DNA from 2 places in the Kribbella sp. NPDC023972 genome. Region 2 is predicted to be linked to the other one. Evidence: riboswitches for the same ligand, from Rfam matches in the RefSeq annotation. Region 2 holds a riboswitch; the other holds the start of a gene.

Region 1 (3,397 bases), on a different contig from region 2:
CCCGGGAAGCCGACCTTCGTGATCGCCCACACCCACAAGGGCCACCCGATCTCGTTCATGAGCAACAACGTCGCCTGGCACCACCGGGTGCCGGACGCCGCCGAGTTCCAGCAGGCGCTCACCGAGCTGGAGGCCGCGGGCAGACCCAGATTCGACAGGGAGCCGGCATGACTGTGCTTTTGGCCGGGCCTTCGGCGCCGGCGGGGTCATGGGGCTTTGCCTCCCGGCCTTTCCTCGTCGCTCCAGTCGCTTCGCTCCCTCCGCTCCTCAGTCCAGGCCGGGAGGCCCCATGACCATCGTGCACACGTCGATTGCGGACCAGCCGCGGTACGACTGCCGGGACGCGTACGTCGAGACGCTGGCCGAGCTCGCGCACGCGGACCACCGCATCGTCGGGGTGGTGAACGACTCGGTCGGTTCGAGCAAGCTGAACAGCTTCCGCAAGGCGTTCCCGGACCGGTTGATCAACGTCGGGATCGCCGAGCAGGACATGGTCGGCGTGGCGTCCGGGCTGGCCAACGGCGGCCGGATCCCGTTCGTCTCGGCCGCGTCCTGCTTTCTCACCGCCCGCGCGCTGGAGCAGATCAAGGCGGACGTCGCCTACTCGAACGCCAACGTGAAGTTGTGCGGGATGAGCCCCGGCGTCGCGTACGGCGAACTCGGCCCGACCCACCACTCGATCGAGGACATCGCCTGGCTGCGGGCGATCGCCAATATGACCGTGATCGTGCCGGCCGACCCGATCGAGACCGCGGCCGCGCTCCGCTGGGCGGCCGCGTCGGACGGGCCGGTGTTCATCCGGGTCAGCCGGATGAGCGTGCCGAAGGTGTACGCCGACGACTACGAGTTCCAGCTGGGCAAGGCGATCACCGTCCGGGCCGGGGACGACGTGACGCTGATCAGCAACGGGACCGTGCTGTGGCGGGCGCTGGCGGCGGCCGAACAGCTCGCCACCGAAGGGATCTCGGCCCGGGTGCTGTCGATGCCGACAGTGAAACCGCTGGACGTCGACGCGGTGGTCGCAGCCGCGCGGGAGACGGCCGGCATCGTCACCGCCGAGGAGGCGGTGACCGGCGGCGGCCTCGGCGGCGCGGTCGCGGAGACCGTCGTCCAGCACCATCCGGCGCGGGTGTCGATCCTCGGGATTCCCGAGTTCGCGCCCACGGGGTCGGCCGGCTACCTGCTGGACCACTACGGCCTGTCGCCGGACGGGATCGCGAGCTCCGCCCGGCAGCTGCTCACGACAGGTAGGTGACCAGGTCGGCGATCGAGACCATCGCGAAGGCGTGGGTGTCGGCGAAGGTGCGCAGGTCCGGGCCTGTCATCAGGGTGCCGTCGTCGTTCATCAGTTCGCCGATCACGCCGACCGGCGGCAGTCCGGCCAGCCGGACGAGTTCAACGGTGGCCTCGGTGTGACCGGGCCGCTGCCGGACGCCGCCGTCCACCGCGCGCAGCGGGAGGATGTGACCGGGCCGGATCAGGTCCGCGGGCTGTGCCGCCGGGTCGGCCAGCACGCGGACGGTCCGGGCCCGGTCGGCGGCCGAGATCCCGGTCCCGATACCGGCGCTCGCGTCCACGGAGATCGTGTACGCCGTCCGCAGGCTGTCCTGGTTGTCCGGCACCATCAGCGGCAGCTCGAGCCGGTCCAGGATCTCCGGCGCGGCCGGCGCGCAGACGTAGCCGCTGGTGTACCGAACCAGCAGGGCCATCAGTTCGGGGGTGGCCAGGCTCGCGGCGAAGGTCAGGTCGCCTTCGTTCTCCCGGTCCTCGTCGTCGACGACCACGACCGGCCGTCCCAGGGCGATCTCGTCGACGGCGCGCCGGATCGTGTCCAGGCGGGTGGTGGTTGCGGAGCTCACGGTCGCTGTCCTCTCGGCGTGGCACTCCGGGGCAACGACAAGCTCCGCGGGCACGTCCGGCTCACGAGCCGGCAGCGCACCGCGAAGACTGCCACGTGCGTCTTCCCATCCGGACTTTCACCGTCGGTCCCGGAGTTCCACCGGGTCAACCGGACGTCCTCGCGGACGTACGGGTCGCGGACTGTCACCGCCGGCTCGGAATTTCACCGACCCCAGAGCACGTGTGGTCTTGCTGTTCACCGATCAGTTTATCCGTCCCGACGATCCTTGGAGTGTCATGTCCATCTCAGTCTGGCGTGAGCACGAGCTCGAGCTGACCCGGAGCCACCAGGAGCCGTACGCCGCCGAGGAGTGGGCCGAGTTCGAGCACGAGAGCGGTCTCCGGTTGCGCCGGCCCGCGTTCTGGGACGGCGGGGACACCTGGCGAGTGCGCTTCGCCGCGCCGGATCCGGGTCGCTGGCAGTGGACCAGCGGATCGGACCATGGTGTGCTCGACGTACGACCGGCCGCTCCTGACGAGCCCAACCCGTTCTACGCCCACGGCTTCTGGCGGATGTCGCCCGGTGGTCGCAGCCTGGTCCACGCGGACGGTACGCCGGCGATCATGGCCGCCGACACCGCCTGGGCACTGCCATGGCGGGCGACGCCCGACCAGGTTCGCGAGTACGCCGCCGACCGGCAGGCGAAGGGCTTCAACGCCGTCCTGCTGATGAGTGTGCAGCCCGACATGCGAGCCGTCGGCCCACGTGACCGCACCCAGGACGAGGGCTTCGGTGTCGGCTTCGAGGACCTCCCCGAGGGACACCTGAACCAGCTGAACGTCGAGTACTTCCAGTACCTCGACCACCTGCTCCGGATCCTGGTCGAGCACGGCATCGTCCCGGTCCTCCAGCCGGTCTTCCAGGGCTTCGGCTGGAAGGGCCTCGACGTCGCCGGCACCGTCGTACCGCCGGAGGAGTACGCGCGGTACTGCCGCTACCTCGTCGCCCGGTACGGCGCCCAGCCGGCGATCTACCTGGTTGGCGGGGATGGGTCCGGTGAGGAGCCGCAGGTCGCGGCGGGCGGGATCGCTGTGCAGGCAGCGGACTGCTACGACCAGCCGACCGGGATCCACTACCGTCCGCACAGCCGGGCCCGGGCGCACCAGGACGCCGACTGGCTCGACTTCCAGTGGTGCCAGACCGGTCACCAGGGCGAGCACGTGCCCGAGCGGGTCGCGGACATGTGGCGGAATCAGCCGGTCAAGGCGGTCGCGAACGGCGAGCCGACGTACGAGAACACCCGGGAGACGGGCCGGGCGGCCGGCTGGTGGCAGGGGCACGAGGCGTGGAGCAACCTGTGCGCGGGCGGGACGATGGGCGTCGTCTACGGCGCGGGCAGTCTGTGGCAGTGGATGCTGCGTCCGGACGAGCCCGGTCAGTCGGAGTACTTCGCCGCGCCGGGAGCCGGCTGGCGCGAGGCGGTCGGGTTCGAGGGGTCGTCGTACGTCGGGCTGGTGCCGAGGATCCTGGCCGGTCTGCCGACGACCGACATGGAAC
Region 2 (3,397 bases):
CGGTGGTGGTCGCGGCCGCGGCGCCGGAGTCGCGGACGAAGGCGATTCTGACGATCACGCTGGTCGGCGGGCTCGCCAGTTCGATCTTCATTCCGCTGACTGGTCACCTTGTGCAGGCGTACGGCTGGCGGAACACCCTGGTCATCCTCTCCGTAGTTACCGCCGTCATCACGATCCCGCTGCATGCTCTGGTGGTACGGCGGACCATCCGGCAGCCCGAGCCGGGGCGGCAGAAGGAAGGATCGCCGCGGCGGGTGCTCAAGGATCCTGGGTTCTGGCTGCTCGCCGGGGCGTTCGTAATGCACAGTGCGGCGCTGGCGGTGATCTCGATTCATCTGGTGCTGTACCTGATCAGCCTCGGGCATCGACCGGCGACCGCGGCGACGTTGGCCGGGTTGCTGGGGTTGTTGTCCGTGACCGGGCGGCTTGTGACCAGTTTGTCGGTGCGGTGGTTGCCGATGGCCACCGTCACGGCGCTGGTGCTGGCGGTACAGGGGGTCGCGATCTCGTTGCTTCCGGTGGTCGGCCGGGAGGTCGTGGGGGCGGTGCTCTCCCTGACATTGTTCGGGCTTGGGTTCGGGGTGTCGTCGATCGCGACGCCGGCGATCTTGCTGGACCGGTACGGCGCCGACGGGTTCGGGACGATCTCCGGGATGCTGGCCACGCCGGTCACCATCGCCAAGGCGGTCGGGCCGCTTGGCGGTGCGGCGCTCGCCGAGGCGGTCGGCTACCGGCCGCTCATCCTGACGGTCGCAGCCGCCTGCGTGACCGCCGCGGCCGCGCTGGCGCTCACCCGGCGAACCCAGCGAGCTCACCGAGCCCGGTGAGCGAGGTGACCGCGGTGGACGCGGTGGGCGCGCTGAGGGCAGTGATCCGGTGAAGTCGGTGGACCCGGGGCCGGGGCCGTCCGGAGGGCTCGGGGTGACCGGGATGTGGCCTGGGTGGGGGTGGGGTGGTGCGGGAGTGGCACACTTGGGGTACGAGTGAACCCACTCGCGTGCTCCGGGGTCGGTGTAATTCCGAGCCGGCGGTGAAAGTCCGCGACCCGGCCGCAGCGGTTGAGCGGCCGGTTGACCTGGTGGAATTCCGGGACCGACGGTGAAAGTCCGGATGGGAGGCGCACGCGATCGGCGGGTGCGCTCTGGCGTCCGGTGACGCGGGTCCCCAAAGGCCCGCACAGACGCGGGCCGAAAGGTCCGCGGAAGAGCTGGACGGCAGCGCGTGTACGCCGGTCGTCACGAGCCCCGGAGTGCGTCCGTGACGACGAGGGACCGTGAGTGAACAACGCTTCGCCGATCGACGTCGCCTGGATGCGGCGGGCCATCGAGCTGGCCGCGAAGGGCATCGGCAGCACCCACCCCAATCCGGTGGTCGGCTGTGTGGTCACCGGCCGGGACGGGCATCCGGTCGGTGAGGGCTTCCATGCCGTTGCCGGTGGCCCTCACGCCGAGGTCGAGGCGCTGACCATGGCCGGTGACCGGGCCCGGGGCGGTACGGCGTACGTGACGCTGGAGCCGTGTAATCACACCGGACGGACCGGTCCGTGTGCCGACGCCTTGATCGAAGCCGGGGTCGCCCGGGTCGTGTACGCCGTTCCGGACCCCAACAAGCAGGCGGCCGGCGGTGCCGAGAAGCTCAAGAACAAGAACATCGAGGTGACCGAGGGCGTCCTGCAGGTGGAGGCCGAGGCGGTCAACCACGTGTGGCTGCACAGCGTCCGGATGGGTCGCCCGTTCGTCACCTGGAAGTTCGCCACCACCCTCGACGGGCGCTCGGCGGCGCCGGACCGGAGCAGCAAGTGGATCACCGGTCCGATCGCGCGCGCCGACGTACACCGGAAGCGGGCCGAGTGCGACGCGATCGCGGTCGGCACCCAGACCGTGCTGGTCGACGACCCCGAGCTCACGGTCCGGGACGACAACGACGTACCGGCCGCCCGCCAGCCGTTGCGCGTCGTAGTCGGTGATCGCGAGATCCCGCTGACCGCGCGGGTCCGCAACAACCGCGCGCAGACGCTGATCCTGCCGACGCACGACCCCGCCGAGGTGCTCCGGCAGCTCGACGACCACCACATCCGGCACCTCTGGCTCGAAGGCGGCCCGACGCTGGCCGCCGCCTTCCTCCGGGCGCAGCTGGTCGACCAGATCGTCGCGTACGTCGCCCCGGCCGTGCTCGGCTCGGGGTACGCCGCGATCGGTGACCTGGGCGCGGAATCGATCGACCACCTGCGGCGGTTCAAGCTAGCGGACGTCACCCGCCTCGGCGACGACGTCCGGCTGATCCTGACGCCGCTCGAACCGCAAAGGACGCACTGAATGTTCACCGGAATCGTCGAGGAGCTCGGCACCGTCGAAGCGCTCGACCTGCTCGAAGGTGACGCCGCCCGGCTCACCATCCGCGGCCCCAAGGTCACCGAGGACGCCAAGCACGGCGACTCGATCGCGGTCAACGGCTGCTGCCTGACCGTGGTCGAGACCGGCGACGGCACCTTCACCGCCGACGTGATGCGCGAGACCCTGCAGCGCACCAGCCTCGGCCAGGCCACCAAGGGCTCGCAGGTCAACCTGGAGCGCGCGGTGTCCGCCCACGCGCGGCTCGGCGGTCACATCGTCCAGGGCCACGTCGACGGTGTCGGGACGATCGCCAGCCGCCGGCCGGCCGAGCGCTGGGAGGACGTCCGGATCGCCGCCGCGCCGCAGATCCTCAAGTACGTCGCCGAGAAGGGCTCGATCGCCATCGACGGCGTCTCCCTGACGGTCACCGACGTGGACGACGCGACCGGCACCTTCGGCGTCAGCCTGATCCCGACCACTCTCGAACTCACCGTGCTCGGCCGCAACGCGGTCGGCGACACCGTCAACCTCGAGGTCGACGTGATCGCCAAGTACGTCGAACGCCTGCTCACCAACGGAGGCACCAAGTGATCAACTGGTTGCTGCACGCGGAGGTGGAGATCGCCGGCTCGCCGGTGCTCGTCCGCGAGATCGTCGGCAACGTCTTCGGCCTCGGCAGCGCCGTGTTCGGCATGCGCCGGCTGGTGGCCGCCTGGCCGGTCGGCATCGTCGGCAACGTGCTGCTGTTCACGGTGTTCGTCGGCGGGATCTTCGACACCCCGCAGGACAAGGACCTGTGGGGCCAGGCCGGCCGTCAGGTGTTCTTCGCGCTGGTCAGCCTCTACGGCTGGTACCGGTGGTACCAGACCCGCCACGGCGGTGCCGACAAGGCAGTGCAGCCGCGCTGGGCGACCGCGCGTGAGCGGCTCGAGCTGCTCGGCCTGGCAGTCGTCCTCTACGCCATCTCGTACTTCGTCCTGCGCGAGCTCGGCTCGTGGGGACCGCAGTGGGACGCGTGGATCCTGACCGGCTCGATTCTGGCGACGTACGGGATGGCCCGTGGG

Evidence for each region. Region 2 has a riboswitch for FMN ahead of ribD (bifunctional diaminohydroxyphosphoribosylaminopyrimidine deaminase/5-amino-6-(5-phosphoribosylamino)uracil reductase RibD). Riboswitches for the same ligand answer to the same signal wherever they lie in the genome.
Region 1: another riboswitch for FMN. It lies ahead of ribB (3,4-dihydroxy-2-butanone-4-phosphate synthase); the one in region 2 lies ahead of ribD (bifunctional diaminohydroxyphosphoribosylaminopyrimidine deaminase/5-amino-6-(5-phosphoribosylamino)uracil reductase RibD).

What each region holds. Positions count from the first base shown of each region.
Region 1 covers NZ_JBEZZH010000004.1:118,783-122,179, reverse strand. Annotated here, with positions in the region: gene AB0F43_RS17635 (transketolase) at 1-171, shown strand, start outside; gene AB0F43_RS17630 (transketolase family protein) at 290-1,255, shown strand; gene ribB (3,4-dihydroxy-2-butanone-4-phosphate synthase) at 1,239-1,859, opposite strand; FMN riboswitch at 1,951-2,084, opposite strand; gene AB0F43_RS17620 (DUF4038 domain-containing protein) at 2,137-3,397, shown strand, end outside.
Region 2 covers NZ_JBEZZH010000003.1:760,402-763,798, forward strand. Annotated here, with positions in the region: gene AB0F43_RS16775 (MFS transporter) at 1-827, shown strand, start outside; FMN riboswitch at 994-1,127, shown strand; gene ribD (bifunctional diaminohydroxyphosphoribosylaminopyrimidine deaminase/5-amino-6-(5-phosphoribosylamino)uracil reductase RibD) at 1,278-2,315, shown strand; gene AB0F43_RS16785 (riboflavin synthase) at 2,316-2,924, shown strand; gene pnuC (nicotinamide riboside transporter PnuC) at 2,921-3,397, shown strand, end outside.